DNA from 4 places in the Nonomuraea sp. ZG12 genome. Region 2 is predicted to be linked to each of the others. Evidence: riboswitches for the same ligand, from Rfam matches in the RefSeq annotation. Region 2 holds a riboswitch; each other region holds the start of a gene.
What was found. A riboswitch is a leader RNA that binds a small molecule or an ion and turns the genes downstream of it on or off. The one in region 2 is predicted to bind cyclic di-AMP.
Positions count from the first base shown of each region.

Region 1: another riboswitch for cyclic di-AMP. It lies ahead of ACTMTF_RS39030 (C40 family peptidase); the one in region 2 lies ahead of ACTMTF_RS06105 (D-alanyl-D-alanine carboxypeptidase family protein).
Region 3: another riboswitch for cyclic di-AMP. It lies ahead of ACTMTF_RS04565 (CHAP domain-containing protein); the one in region 2 lies ahead of ACTMTF_RS06105 (D-alanyl-D-alanine carboxypeptidase family protein).
Region 4: another riboswitch for cyclic di-AMP. It lies ahead of ACTMTF_RS38005 (coiled-coil domain-containing protein); the one in region 2 lies ahead of ACTMTF_RS06105 (D-alanyl-D-alanine carboxypeptidase family protein).

Region 1 covers NZ_JBQHCW010000023.1:91,579-94,949, reverse strand. Annotated here, with positions in the region: gene ACTMTF_RS39035 (LuxR C-terminal-related transcriptional regulator) at 201-413, shown strand; gene ACTMTF_RS39030 (C40 family peptidase) at 457-1,458, opposite strand; cyclic di-AMP (ydaO/yuaA leader) riboswitch at 1,465-1,616, opposite strand; gene ACTMTF_RS39025 (amino-acid N-acetyltransferase) at 1,902-2,459, shown strand; gene ACTMTF_RS39020 (RDD family protein) at 2,558-3,371, shown strand, end outside.
Region 2 covers NZ_JBQHCW010000001.1:1,307,978-1,311,348, reverse strand. Annotated here, with positions in the region: gene ACTMTF_RS06115 (hypothetical protein) at 121-498, shown strand; gene ACTMTF_RS06110 (MerR family transcriptional regulator) at 755-1,162, shown strand; cyclic di-AMP (ydaO/yuaA leader) riboswitch at 1,250-1,386, shown strand; gene ACTMTF_RS06105 (D-alanyl-D-alanine carboxypeptidase family protein) at 1,400-2,317, shown strand; gene ACTMTF_RS06100 (maleylpyruvate isomerase family mycothiol-dependent enzyme) at 2,333-3,055, opposite strand; gene ACTMTF_RS06095 (fumarylacetoacetate hydrolase family protein) at 3,055-3,371, opposite strand, start outside.
Region 3 covers NZ_JBQHCW010000001.1:972,033-975,403, forward strand. Annotated here, with positions in the region: gene ACTMTF_RS04560 (aldehyde dehydrogenase family protein) at 1-1,151, shown strand, start outside; cyclic di-AMP (ydaO/yuaA leader) riboswitch at 1,383-1,530, shown strand; gene ACTMTF_RS04565 (CHAP domain-containing protein) at 1,542-2,198, shown strand; gene ACTMTF_RS04570 (fumarylacetoacetate hydrolase family protein) at 2,333-3,172, shown strand; gene ACTMTF_RS04575 (SDR family NAD(P)-dependent oxidoreductase) at 3,177-3,371, opposite strand, start outside.
Region 4 covers NZ_JBQHCW010000022.1:14,531-17,901, forward strand. Annotated here, with positions in the region: gene ACTMTF_RS37995 (DeoR/GlpR family DNA-binding transcription regulator) at 1-457, shown strand, start outside; gene galT (galactose-1-phosphate uridylyltransferase) at 454-1,533, shown strand; cyclic di-AMP (ydaO/yuaA leader) riboswitch at 1,600-1,734, shown strand; gene ACTMTF_RS38005 (coiled-coil domain-containing protein) at 1,794-2,720, shown strand; gene ACTMTF_RS38010 (hypothetical protein) at 2,900-3,127, shown strand; gene ACTMTF_RS38015 (hypothetical protein) at 3,260-3,371, shown strand, end outside.

The DNA of each region.
Region 1 (3,371 bases), on a different contig from region 2:
GGTGTCACCACCGCGATCATTGCGCCCCGATATTTGCCGACATATAGCGAGTACTTCAGCTGCGGCGAGGCGCGTCGAGTCATGCCGATCTCGTGCTTGACGACCTTTCCCGCATGCGTTTACCGTCTGGCGGGACGAGCAGCCTCGCTCGGATCAATGACGTCTCCGAGTCGTGCTGTTGGTGGGAGGGAGGGCTCCCGATGAATGTGCTCACTGAAGGCGTTGAGCTCAGCCATGCCGATCTGGCATTGCTGGCCGAGCTCGCCAAGGGGGTAACGGTGGATCGGGTGGGACGGCGCTTGGACATCAGCGGGCGGACGGTGCGCCGAAGACTGCGGGGGATCTGTGACCGCATCGGCGTGGCCACCGCGATCGAGGCGGTGGCCTGGGCGGCACGCCGACAGCTGATCTAGCCCGCGAGGTGATCCAGCGTGAGGCGATCCAGCGCTAGGTGATCTAGTCAGCGATGCGCACGGCTCCGGCGTAGGGGCGCCGGTCGAGCGACGCGATGCGTACCACGTCACCGGTCCGCGGCGCGTGCACCATCATGCCGCCGCCCAGATAGATGCCCACGTGGTGCAGGTCGCTGTAGAAGAAGACCAGGTCGCCGGGGCGCAGCTCCTCCTTGGGGATGTGCCTGCCGGCGGTCCACTGGTCACCGGTGTAGTGCGGCAGCGAGATCCCCACGCGCTGGTAGGCCGCCATCACCAGGCCCGAGCAGTCGTAGCCGCGTGGGCCTTCGGCGCCCCAGATGTAGGGCTTGAGCTGCTGGGTGAGCGCCCATTGCGCGGCCTGCGCGGCCTTGCCGGAGCCGGGGATGGGCAGGCTGACGCGGGTGGCGGGGGTGCCCGGGCGGCCGGCCTCGCCGAGCGCGCGCTTGAAGAGGCTGCTCTCCACCTTGGCGACCATCTTGACGATCTTGTCGCGCTTGGTGTCGAGATCCTTGACGATCTCCGTCACCTCGTCGATCCGCGCCTTGGCGCCCGCTCTGGCCCGCTCGGCCGCCTTCATGGCCTTGGTGAGCTGGACCACCTCCTCGCCCTGCTGCTGCTGGAGCGCGTAGGTGGTGGCGGCCCGGTCGAGATAGTTCTCGGGGTCCATCGAACCGGCGAAGGTCAGGGCGTTGCCGAGCCCGCCGGTGATGTACTCGTTCTGCGCGAGCACCATCGCCTTGGAGCGCTTGGCGGTCAGCTCGGCCTCACTGACGGCCAGCGTCCTCTTGGCGCTCTGCGCGGACTTCTGGGCCGCCTTGAGCTTCTCGCGCTGCCCGTTGTAGTTCTCGGTCAGCGTCTCGATCTCGACGTGCATCTCCTCGACCTGCTTGGAGAGCTGCTTGAGCGAGGGCTTCGGGTCGGCGGCGGCGGAGCCGGGCGGGCCGGCCATGAGCAGGGCGGCGACCGTCACGCCGACAACGCCGAGCCGGAGGACCCGTTTCTCCTTGGTCCCGCTGCGCTTCACCGACCGAGCTCCTTCCATCGACGCCTACCGGGTTAGCTGACGGGTTCGGGCCGGAAGCAGCCCTACCGAGCCGAAACTCGGATTCACCCCTGGTGGTGCTGTGCGGGCACCACTTGTGGTTCCCCGGCTCCCCTGCGGGGATTGGGCGCGTCCCGTACGAGAATCGCGGGGGACATCGTCGCTGGACACTAATGCACTCCAGGTTCCTGCTCAACCGGAACTGCAGAGTCTGTAGAGGTTTCACAACCGAAGGGTCACAAGGTGATCTCGTGGCACCCCGTACAGAAAAGGATTTATGTCCCCTTTGCCCTAGGTTCGTCGGGGGATGGGACTGTAGGAACCGTGCAAATCCGAGCGTGCTCACCCGAACACGAGAGGTCACAGGATGGGGCAGAGGTGAGAGTTAGGGCTGAGCCGTAATGACATCTGTACGCTGGATGTCCATGGAGCAGGTCGCCGAACTCACGGTCCCAGAGACAGAGGTCGTCGTCCGGCGCGCCAGGACCCCGGACGTCCGGACCATCAAGCTCCTGGTCGACACCTATGCCGGCGCCGGACATCGGCTGCTGGAGAAGGCGACCGTCACCCTGTACGAAGACGTACAGGAGTTCTGGGTGGCCGAGCGCGGCGGCGAGGTCGTCGGCTGCGGCGCCCTGCACGTGCTCTGGGAGGACCTGGCGGAGATCCGCACGGTCGCCGTCCACCCGGAGGCCCGGGGCCTGGGCATCGGCCACCGGATCGTCTCGGCTCTCCTCGGCACCGCCAGGAAGCTGGAGCTGCAGCGCGTTTTCTGCCTCACCTTCGAGGTCGATTTCTTCGCCCGGCACGGGTTCCGTATCATCCAGGGCACCCCGGTCTCACCTGAGGTCTATGCAGAGCTGCTGGCCTCCTACGACGAAGGCGTGGCCGAGTTCCTGGACCTGGAGCACGTCAAGCCGAACACCCTGGGCAACACGCGTATGCTGCTCCACCTGGCATCGGGTGACGAGGTCCTTGACTGACAGGAAAGGTGATTGTTGATACCTATGTCGATACCTTGGGCCAGGACAGGCATGTGCCCTGACACGTGCCACATGCGCACTCGAAGCGAGGTGACACGGTGAGCACAGGACAGCCGCCGTATCCTCAGGACAACTCCGGCGACAACCCGCCGTACGGACATCCTGAATACGGGCAGAACACGGGACGCCAGCAGGGCGAGCCCGACCCCGACGTGACCATCGTCGGCTACCGGGCCGACGACGCCTATGGCCAGCAGCCCCAGTACGGGCAACAGCAGCAGCAGGGCTACGGCCAGCAGCCGCAGTACGGGCAGCAGGGCTATGGCCAGCAGCAGCCCGACTACGGGCAGCAGCAGGGCTACGGCCAGCAGCCGCCGTCGGGTCAGCAGGGTTACGGGCAGCAGCAGGCCTACGGCCAGCAGCCGTCTTCTGGGCAGCAGGGTTATGGTCAGCAGCCGCAGTATGGGCAGCCCGACTATGGCCAGCAGCCGGCCTCTCAGCCGGACTATGGGCAGCAGCAGCAGGCTTACGGCCAGCAGGGCTACGCACAGCAGCCCCAGCCGGATTACGGCCAGCAGCAGGGCTATGGACAGCAGCAGGGCTACGGCCAGCAGCAGCCCGACTATGGCCAGCAGCAGCCTGACTACGGGCAGCAGCAAGGCTACGGTCAGCAGCCGCCTTCGGGGCAGCAGGCTTACGGGCAGCAGCAGGGCTATGGCCAGCAGCCGTCTTCTGGGCAGCAGGGTTATGGTCAGCAACCGCAGTACGGGCAGCCTGACTATGGCCAGCAGCCGGCCTCTCAGCCGGACTACGGGCAGCAGCAGGCTTACGGCCAGCAGGGCTACGCACAGCAGCCCCAGTACGGTCAGCAGCCGCAGTACGGCCAGCAGGGCTACGGGCAGCCGGCGCCGC
Region 2 (3,371 bases):
GGAACCGCTGCGGCGAGGGGGTGCCCCTCATTCTTCGAGAAACGGCCGTCCAGGTAAGTCACGCCCACCGGTGATCCGGGAGGAGAGGCCTCCCTACCTCCGGATGGCTACGCTGGTCGGGTGACCCTCGAACTCCCATACGACGAAGTACCGGCAGATCCCGAGCAGCGCAGGCCGTGGTTGAGGAAGATCGCGTGGTGGGTGGCCACGGTCTTCGCCGGCGGCTTCGCGATCGCACAGGGCCTCACCAGCGGCGTGGTGGCCTCCGTCGCCGTCCTGCTGTTCTTCGCGTTGCCCGACATCGCCCGCGTGATCAGGCTGCGTAAGACCACCCTGCTGTACCGCGCGGTGCACGAGCCGTGGGTGCCGCTCGTGTTCGTGATCGTCTACTCCCTCAGCCCGCTGTTCTGGGCGCCGCTGTTCACCGCCGGGCTCGGCTGGCTCACCCGGTCCCTCCTCATCCGGGCCCTCCGCTACGGACTGCCCCGGCTGCTCTGAGCGGCGCACCGGTCCGGGCCCCGCTGTCCGTACGACGCGGCGGGCGGTCGCGTACACCGTCCGCGCGCCGCGCTTCAGGAGCTCCGCGGCGAACCGGCGGCCGATGCCGCGGTTGGCGCCGGTGCGAGGGCGATCTGGTCGGTGATGTCCCTGCGGAAGCGTTCCTCCTCATGCGCAACCGCTCGTCACGTGCGACGCGGCTACGCTGATAGTTGACGTTGACGTCAAGGGCAGGTCGGCACCGAAGGAGATCATCGTGCGCATCGGGGATGTGGCGAGCCGCGCCGGAGTGAGCACCAGGGCCTTGCGGTACTACGAGGAGCAGGGCCTGCTCGATCCTGAGCGCACGGCGAGCGGGCAGCGCAGCTACCCCGAGTCCGCGGTCCAGCGGGTCCGCCTCATCCAGCATTTCTACGCCGCGGGGTTGCCGAGCCGGACCATCCTGCACGTGCTGCCCTGCGTCGACGCCGGCACCGCGACGCCCGAGGTCCTCGACGTCCTGTCCGTCGAGCGCGACCGCATCGCGGCGAAGATGGCCGAGCTGGAGCATGCTCTCGCCCAGCTGGACCGGGTGATCGATTTCGCCCGGCACCCGGATCACTGCTCCGCCCCCCGTACACGGGGTGCGACCCCCTCGTGGGCGGGCGATCATAACAATTCTTGACCGATTTATACCCGTTTGCTACGTTTGGGGCTTGCGAGCGGCGGTCCCGTACATGCGGCCGTTGCTGTTCATTGCCCGGACCGTGCCTTCGCGCGGCCGCCTAATCCGCCGTCAGGCGGAGCCGGGGACCCACTTTCTGGGGTGAATCAGCGCATATCCGCGCTGTAGGGCACTTCCACGCCCGAACCCGTCAGCTAACCCGGTAGGCGGTATGGAAGCTAGGAGCTAGCCTTTTTCATGCGTCTCACCAACCGGCTCAGCCATGCCCTGCTCGGCCTCGCCGTCGCCACCGGCGCCCTGACCGTCGGCGCCGGTGCCGCGCAGGCCGCCTCGCCGGCCGCCACTGCCGTCACCGCCGACGCCACGGCCGCCACCCAGACCCGATCCCCCGTCACAGACGCTCCCGCCGTGCTCGGCAGCGCCGCGTACCTGATGGACGCGGAGAGCGGCGAGGTGCGCTTCAGCAAGGAGGCCGACCTGCGCCGGCCGGTCGCCAGCATCACCAAGGCGATGACCGCCTACACCGTGCTCAAGCAGGCCAAGCCGACGGACAAGGTCAAGATCACCGCTGCGGACGTCCGGTACGGCGCCCAGGGCGGGGCGTCGGTGGCCTACCTGCGCGCGGGTGACGTCCTCACCGTCGAGGACCTGCTGTACGGGCTGATGCTGCCTTCGGGGGCCGACGCGGCGCACGCGCTCGCCCGCGCTTACGGGCCGGGCGTGAAGACGTTCGTCGCCGAGATGAACGCCACCGCCCGCGAGCTCGGCATGAACGACACCATGTACGTCAACGCCGACGGCATGCCGTACCAGGGCGGCGGCTACTCCACCGCCCGTGACCAGGCGATGCTCGCCAAGGCGCTGCTGGACGACGAGACCCTCAGGACGGTCACCTCGACCCGCTACCACTCGGTCAGCGCCACGTCCGAGCACGGCTCGTACAGCTGGAAGAACACCAACCGGCTGCTCGGCAACCCGGGCGTCCTCGGCGTGAAGACCGGCTACACCCGGGCCGCGGGCTACACCCTCGCCTTCGCGGCCGAGCACGACGGCGACCGTCTCATCGGCGTGCTCCTCGGCGAGACCGACTCCAGCCGCCGCTTCGAGACCGCGCAGGCCCTGCTGGACTGGGCGGCGGCCGCCGACGACCGATGAGCCCGGCACGCGGTCCTAGAGCCACCGGGGCAGCTCCGGCGCCGGTCGGCCGCCGAGGCCGGTGACGCCGTCCGTCCCCCGGCCGGAGAGGTATGCCGCGAGGCCGGCGAGGGTGCCGGTCACCGGGGTGGAGCCGCCGGCGCCCGCGGTGGACCACTCGCCGTCGTGGTCGGTGGCCGTGACGGTGAGGGCGGGTCCGTCACCGGCGCCGGACCGTTTGGCGGTGATGTCGCCGATCAAGGCGGCGAGGAAGTCGGCCGGGAGGGCGTCGAAGCCCACGCCCGTGCCCAGGTCGACCGCGTGGACCATGACCTCACGGGCCCGCATCCAGGGGATCTCGCCGGCCGGGACGGTGCGGCCCTGGGCGGTGCGGACCTGACGGGCCCACTGCCGCTCGTCCAGCTCGGCGAGCCGCTCCTGAAGCGTGCCGGCGGACCGCGTGGCCCAGGCGCGCAGCTCGGCCGCCGGCCGGGCGGCACCCGCCTCGATGTCGGCGTCACGCTGCGCCGGGGAGGCGTACATCGGCGTCTCCTCCCCGGTGCGCGCCCACTGGGCCAAGTTGACCAGCGCGTCGGCGTTGGCGGCGACGTGGGCCAGCAGGTGCCCGCCGGTCCAGCCGTCGAGCGCCGTCCGCCGGAGCAGCCGGTCGTCCGGCAGGGTGTCCAGGGCGCCGAAGAAGATCTCGGTGCCCTGGGCCGTCCAGCGCAGGCTGTCGGCGCGGCTCCTGCCCGCGGCCATCAGGCCACCGACTCGGCGACGGCCTTGGCCTCGGACCGGCCCAGTCCGGTGATCTCGGTGGTCAGGACGCTGCCGTCGGCGAGGTACCGGGCGGGCTTCCGGGCGTGCCCGACCCCGCCGGGGGTGCCGGTGGCGATGACGTCACCCGGGCTGAGCGTGACGATCGTGGAGACGTAGCGCACCAGGTCGACGGGGTCGAACACGAGGTCCGAGGTGTCGGCTCGCTGCACGGTCTCGCCGTCGACGGATCCGGTCAGGGTGAGCGACGGCCGGGTGCCGCCGGGCAGTTCGTCGGGGGTGACCAGGTACGGGCCGA
Region 3 (3,371 bases), 340 kb from region 2:
AGACCGGCAAGCCGCTGGTGGACTGCCGGGTCGAGGTGGCGCGCACGCTTGTCACCCTGGCCACCGCCGCCGAGGAGGTGGCGAGGTTGCACGGTGAGACGGTGCCGCTGGACCTGATGCCGTCGGGAGAGGGGCTGATCGGGTTCTGGACGCGGCGGCCCATCGGCGTGGTGGCCGGGATCACCGGCTTCAACTATCCGCTGCTGCTGGCCGCGCACAAGATCGCTCCGGCGCTGGCGGCCGGCTGCCCGGTCATCGTCAAGCCGGCTCCCGCGACGCCGCTGGCGACGCTCTGGCTGGTGCATCTGCTGCGCTCGGCGGGCGTGCTGCCCGCCGCCGCGGTGCAGCTCGTCACCGGGGACGTGGAGGTCGGCCGCACGCTGGTGGAGGACCGGCGGATCGGCGCCGTGTCGTTCACCGGCTCGGCCGCCGCTGGGCACGCCATCGCCCGCGCCGCCGCCCCCACCAAGGTGCTGCTGGAGCTGGGCTCGAACGCCGCCCTCGTGGTCGCCGCCGACGCAGATCTGGAGGCCGCCGCCGACGCCGTGGTGCGCGGCGGCTACTACGCCTCGGGGCAGGCGTGCATCTCGGTGCAGCGGGTGCTGGTCGAGGAGGCGGTGCACGAGGAGTTCCTCGGGCTGCTCGCCGCGCGCATGAAGGACGTCGCCGTGGGCGATCCGCGCTCGCCCGGGACGCGGGTGGCGCCGCTCATCGACCCGGCGGCGACGGACCGGGTGCTGGACTGGATCGGATCCTCTGGCGCCAGGCTCGTCACCGGCGGCGTGCGTGACGGCCGGGCCATCGCGCCGACCGTGCTGGCCGACGTGCCCGGCGGGGCCGCCGCCTGGGACGAGGAGATCTTCGGTCCTGTGGTGTGCGTACGGCCGGTGCCCGACCTGGACGCCGCCTTCGCCACGGTCAACGCCTCCCGGTACGGCCTGCACGCATCGGTCTTCACCCGCTCCCTGGCCACGGCGTTCGCGGCGATCGAGCGCATCGAGGCCGGGGGAGTGGTGGTGAACGAGGTGCCGGGCTTCCGCGCCGACAACATGCCCTACGGCGGCGTCAAGGACTCCGGCATCGGCCGGGAGGGCCCGCGGTTCGCCATCGAGGAGTTCACCGTCACGCGAATGGCGATCATCCGGCCCTGAAGGGGCGCGTTTCTGCCCTCGTCAAACCCGGAGAAAGGTAAAGAATGGAGGGCTGAATCCCTTGCGTGACAGGGGATTCCGTGAGGGAGTCAAGCCCTTCACTTGCATCGTTCTATGCCGTTCACTTACCTTTGAGTCATCCGCGGTACACGCCAGGGTCTTTCACATGCCCGCGTGACCGTTTCAATCGCCGAGACCGCGTCTGACCTGTGCCTCTGTTCGATCACAGGTCTGCCGCGGCCGCCGAATCCGCGAAACTCGCGAAACCGGGGACCCACGTATTTCTGGGGTGAATCGGTTGCTCTCTCCTGAGGCATCCGTAGGGCACTTCCACGCCCGAACCCGTCAGCTAACCCGGTAGGCGGCATGGAAGTAAGGAGCACCCCCAGAATGGCAAAGAACATCCTCAAGCGCGCTTATAGCCGGTCCAACATCGTCACCTTCGCTCTTGGACTGAGCGTCGCCGCCGGCGCCACCCTGGGCGGCACCGCCGCCATGGCGGCGGAGCACCCGTCGCAGCAGAAGGCGGTCCCCGCTGCCGAGACCGGCAAGGTCAGCACGCAGACCCTGCTGCGGGTCGCCGAGTCCCAGATCGGTGTGAAGGAGAACGCGGCAGGCGGCGGCACGCCGTACCACAGCTGGTACATGTCCTCCCCGCGCGCGACCGAGACGCTGGCCCGCGACGGCGGCGGCCGGCCGCAGCTGTACGCCAACGCCCCGTGGTGCGCGATGTTCGTCTCCTGGGTCGGCGAGAAGGCCGGCGCCCGGACCTCGGTCGGCTGGGACGCCTACACCGTCACCTACGCCGACTGGTTCAAGGCCAACCAGCGCTGGGGCACCGTCGCCAAGCCCGGCTCCGTGGTCTTCTACGACTGGAACGGCGCCAAGACCACCAGCGCCATCGACCACGTCGGCCTGGTCAAGAAGGACAACGGCGACGGCACGATCACCACGATCGAGGGCAACACCGGCAACGGCAAGGTCGAGGAGCGGGTCCGTCCCACGTCGCAGGTCGTCGGATACGGCTACCCCGAGTTCGCGGCCTGACGCGGGCACAGCACCGGAAAAGCGCTTGAGTAGGCTGCCGGACATGGCGAGCCCGGCGCGGGCACGCCGTGACCTGGACGGGCCCCGGCCGGGGCCCTGACCGGGAGCACTGTTCGCTTGACAGGAAGGCGCTCATGCACCTCGTTCGTTGCTCTCGTTCCTCCCGCTGGGCGGTGCGCGCCGCGGGCGGCGACCGCGCGCTGCCCGCCGGCTTCTCGCTCGGCGACGCGCTCTCCGCCGACCTCGATCACTTCCGTACGCTGCTCGAAGCGGCTTCCGAGCCGATCGACGAGGTGACGCCCGCCGCGCCCGTCGATCCCGACACCGAGGTGTGGGCGGCCGGCGTCACCTACCGGCAGTCCCGCGAGGCCAGGGTCGAGGAGAGCACCGAGCCTGACATCTACCAGCGGGTCTACGACGCCGAGCGCCCCGAGCTGTTCTTCAAGTCGATCGGTCGGCGGGTGCGCGGGCATGACGAGGCCATCGGTGTGCGGCCCGACTCCACCTGGGATGTCCCCGAGCCGGAGCTGGCCGTGGTGGTCACGGCCAGCGGCGAGATCGCCGGCTACACCGTCTGCGACGACGTCAGCTCCCGCTCCATCGAGGGGGAGAACCCGCTTTACCTCCCGCAGGCCAAGATGTTCGCCGGCGCCACCGCGCTCGGTCCCGGCATCCGCCCCGCCTGGGAGGTCCCCGACCCGTACGCCCTGGAGATCGAGATGACGATCTTCCGTGGCGGCGAGGTCACCTGGGAGGGCACGGCCGCCACCTCGCAGCTGCACCGCCGCCTCGACGACCTGGTCGGCTACCTGTTCCGGGCCGACCGTCACCCTCGGGGCGTGATCCTGTCCACCGGCACCGGCCTGGTGCCCGGCCAGGACTTCACCCTGACGCCGGGCGACCGGGTGCGGATCCGGGTCGACGAGGTCGGGACGCTCGCCAACGACGTGTTGCCCGCCATGGAGATCCGCTGACGGCTCACCGGGGCGGGTCGAAGCGGCCGTCTACGGCGGTCCAGCCGCCGTCCACGTAGAGCACCGAGCCGGTGACGAAGCCGGCGGCGTCACCGGCCAGGTAGACCACCGCGCCGGCCATCTCCTCGGCGGTGGCCCAGCGGCCCAGCGCGCTCTTGGCCGCGTACGCGTCGTACCAGGCGGGGTCGTCCTTGATCTG
Region 4 (3,371 bases), on a different contig from region 2:
GGCCCACCACCTGATCGGAGTGCCCGAGCTCACGGTGATCACCAACTCGGTCCCGGTCGCCGACGTCTTCCATCGCAACCCCCGCGCCGACCGGACCGTGGTGCTCACCGGCGGCGTCCGCACGCCCTCCGACGCGCTGGTCGGCCCGGTGGCCGTGGCGGCGATCCGCCGGCTGCACGTGGACACCCTCTTCCTGGGCGTGCACGGAATGAGCGCGCGGGCCGGGTTCACCACGCCCAACCTGCTCGAGTCCGAGACGGACCGGGAGCTGGTGACCGCCGCGCACCGGCTGGTCGTACCGGCCGACCACACCAAGTGGAACACGATCGGCATCAGCACCATCGCCGAGCTGACCGAGGCCGACGTGGTCATCAGCGACGCGGGGCTGCCCGAGGACGCACGTATGGAGCTGGCCGAACGGGCCGGCGAACTGATCATCGCGGAGGGCTCGCAGTGAAGCGCACCATCACCCATCTGGCCGACGGCCGGGAGCTGATCTACTTCGACCGGCGCGACGACGCCGACCGGAGCGCGATCGACCGGCGGCCCCTCGGGCCGCGGCCGGTGGCCTCCGAGCTGCGCTACGACCCGCTGACCGAAGAGTGGATCGCGATGGCGGGGCACCGGCAGACGCGTACGTTCCTGCCTCCGGCCGACGAATGCCCGCTCTGCCCGTCGTCCGACACCCGGTCGTCGGAGATCCCGGCGCACGACTACGACGTGGTGGTGTTCGAGAACCGCTTCCCGTCCTTTTCCGGAAATATCGGCTCTTATGAGGAAGCGGGCGGGCTGAGTGAAGTCCGGCCGGGGTTGGGACGGTGTGAGGTGGTGTGCTTCACCGCCGAGCACTCCTCCTCCTTCTCCCGGCTCTCCGACGAGCAGGTCGAGCTGGTCATGGAGGCCTGGGCGGACCGCACGGCGGAGCTGTCCGCGATCGAGGGCGTGGAGCAGGTCTTCTGCTTCGAGAACCGCGGCGAGGAGATCGGCATCACGCTCTTCCACCCGCACGGCCAGATCTACGCCTACCCGTACGTGACTCCCAGGACCAAGCTGCAGCTCGCCGCCGCCCGCCGGTACGCCGAGCGGCATCAGGGCCGCAACCTGTACGCCGACGTGCTCGACGCCGAGCGGGCCGGGCCTCGGGTGGTGGCGGCGAACGAGCTGTGGACGGCCTTCGTGCCCGCCGCCGCCCGCTGGCCGTTCGAGGTGCACCTCTACCCGCACCGGCAGGTGCCGGACCTGGCCGCGCTGTCGGAGGCCGAGCGGTCCGCCTTCGCGCCGCTCTACACCTCGGTCCTGAGGGCCCTGGACGGCCTGTTCGACGTCGCGATGCCGTACATCTCCGCCTGGCACCAGGCGCCGGTGCGGCAGGACCGTGAGCTGGGCTATCTGCACCTGGAGCTGTTCAGCATCCGGCGGGCGCCCGGCAAGCTGAAGTTCCTGGCAGGATCGGAGTCGGCCATGGGCGCCTTCGTCAACGACGTGCCCCCGGAAGAGGCCGCGAACATGCTTCGATCACAGGTAGATCACTGATTGATTTCCGATTGGAGTCGCGTTACCCGGGATCTACCACTAATATCCCTTGAGGCACGGCCGTAACGCTGTGCCACGCCTAATCCGGGCGAGTCGCCTGGAGCCGGGGACCCACCGCATCTGGGGTGAATCCACTTCGGTGGTAGGGAGCTCTCTGACCCGAACCCGTCAGCTAACCCGGTCGGCTGAGGGAGAGGAACCCGTTCGTGGCGGCAGCGTCCCCCGCGCACCTTGCCATTGGCGTCATCAGCGTGGCGGCGGTGATCTTCATTCCAGCGACGGTGTCGTCCGCGACCACCGTCACCACCACCACCGCTGAGCCCAAACCGACCGAGGCCAAGCTCCGTAACGAGCTCAAAGGGCTGAACCAGAAGGTCGACAAGCTCATCGAGCGTTACAACCTCAAGCGGGTCGAGCTGGCCAAGGCCAAGCAGGCCGCCGAGGCGGCCGAGAAACGGCTCGCCGCCGCCGAGGAGGCGCTCACCGCCGCTCGTGGGCGCGTCGCCGAGCTCGCCAATCTGCGTTATCAGAACGGCGGCATGCCGCTTCCGGCGTTGGTGGTGCCGCCCGACGGCGCCGCCGCGGCCCTGCTGGAGCAGGTCACCGCCGATCAGACGGCCCTGGTTCAGGACGTGTTCGACGCGCGCGACGAGAAGAAGAACGCCGCGGACGAGGCTGCGGCGCTGGCCCGCGACATCAGCGCCGACACCGCCGAGGTGGCCGAGCAGCGCGACGAGGCCGAGGACGTCATCGGCGACATTCAGAAGAAGCTCAAGGACCTCGTCCCGTTCAGCACCGGCCGCCGCTCCGACGGCAGCTGGGCGCCCCAGCTGCCGTCGGGCCCCGACAACATCACCGCCCGCACCCGGCTGATGCGCGAGCAGTTGCAGAAGAACTTCAAGCTGCCGTTCGCGGTCGGCTGCTTCCGCTCGGGTGGCGGCGGCGAGCACCCGCTGGGCCGGGCGTGCGACTTCATGATGAGCACCGGCGGCAGCCTCCCCAGCGCCGTCCACAACGCGCTCGGCGACAGCATCGCGGAGTGGACCGTCGACAACCGCGACAAGCTCGGCGTCAAGTACGTCATCTGGAAGCAGCGGATCAACCACGGCTCCGGCTGGAGCACGATGTCCGACCGCGGCAGCGTCACCGAGAACCACTACGACCACGTGCACGTCTCCATGCACTGATAAGGGGACGAGTAGCATCTGATGAGCTATTCGCACTCTTGAAGAAGGCGTTTCAGCGGGTCGTCGGTCTGTGAGGGTGGCGTCCGCCGAGGTCGTCCTGTGCGTTGGTGCGTGGCCAACTGCCTGCCACTTTCCGGGTTCGCCGGACGGGATCGCATCTGGCGCGAGGTGGTGTTCGGGTGCAACGGGTCTCGGTGGAGGGTGCCGCACATCTGGTGCTCGCGGACGGCGTGGTGCCGTTGCACCCGCAGGATGCGGTGTTCGCCGCGATGCTGACGGGGTGGGAGCGGCTGCCGGCCGCCTCGACGATCAAGACCCGGGTGGATCTGGTCCGGCGGTTCGCGGCATTCACGGGCACGCCGTGCCGGCTCCGCATCATCAACTCCGGCAAGGCCGGATCACGGTGAGCCCGCACTCTGCGTCACCTGCTACCCGCGAACCCAGGCCAAGGTAACCTGCTCCAACTGCGGCGAGCTAGCGCCACCCGTCGTGGTTGCGGGCGGCCGCACCGGCACCAGGCCCCCGCGTGCTTCAGTTGCATGCTCGCCGATCGCGTGGACGCCTTGCTCACCGGAACTGACGGAAGCATCGCAGCGGCACTACTTCCGCTGCGAGAGGCCATTCTCGCGACGAACAACGCCCAGGCCGCCC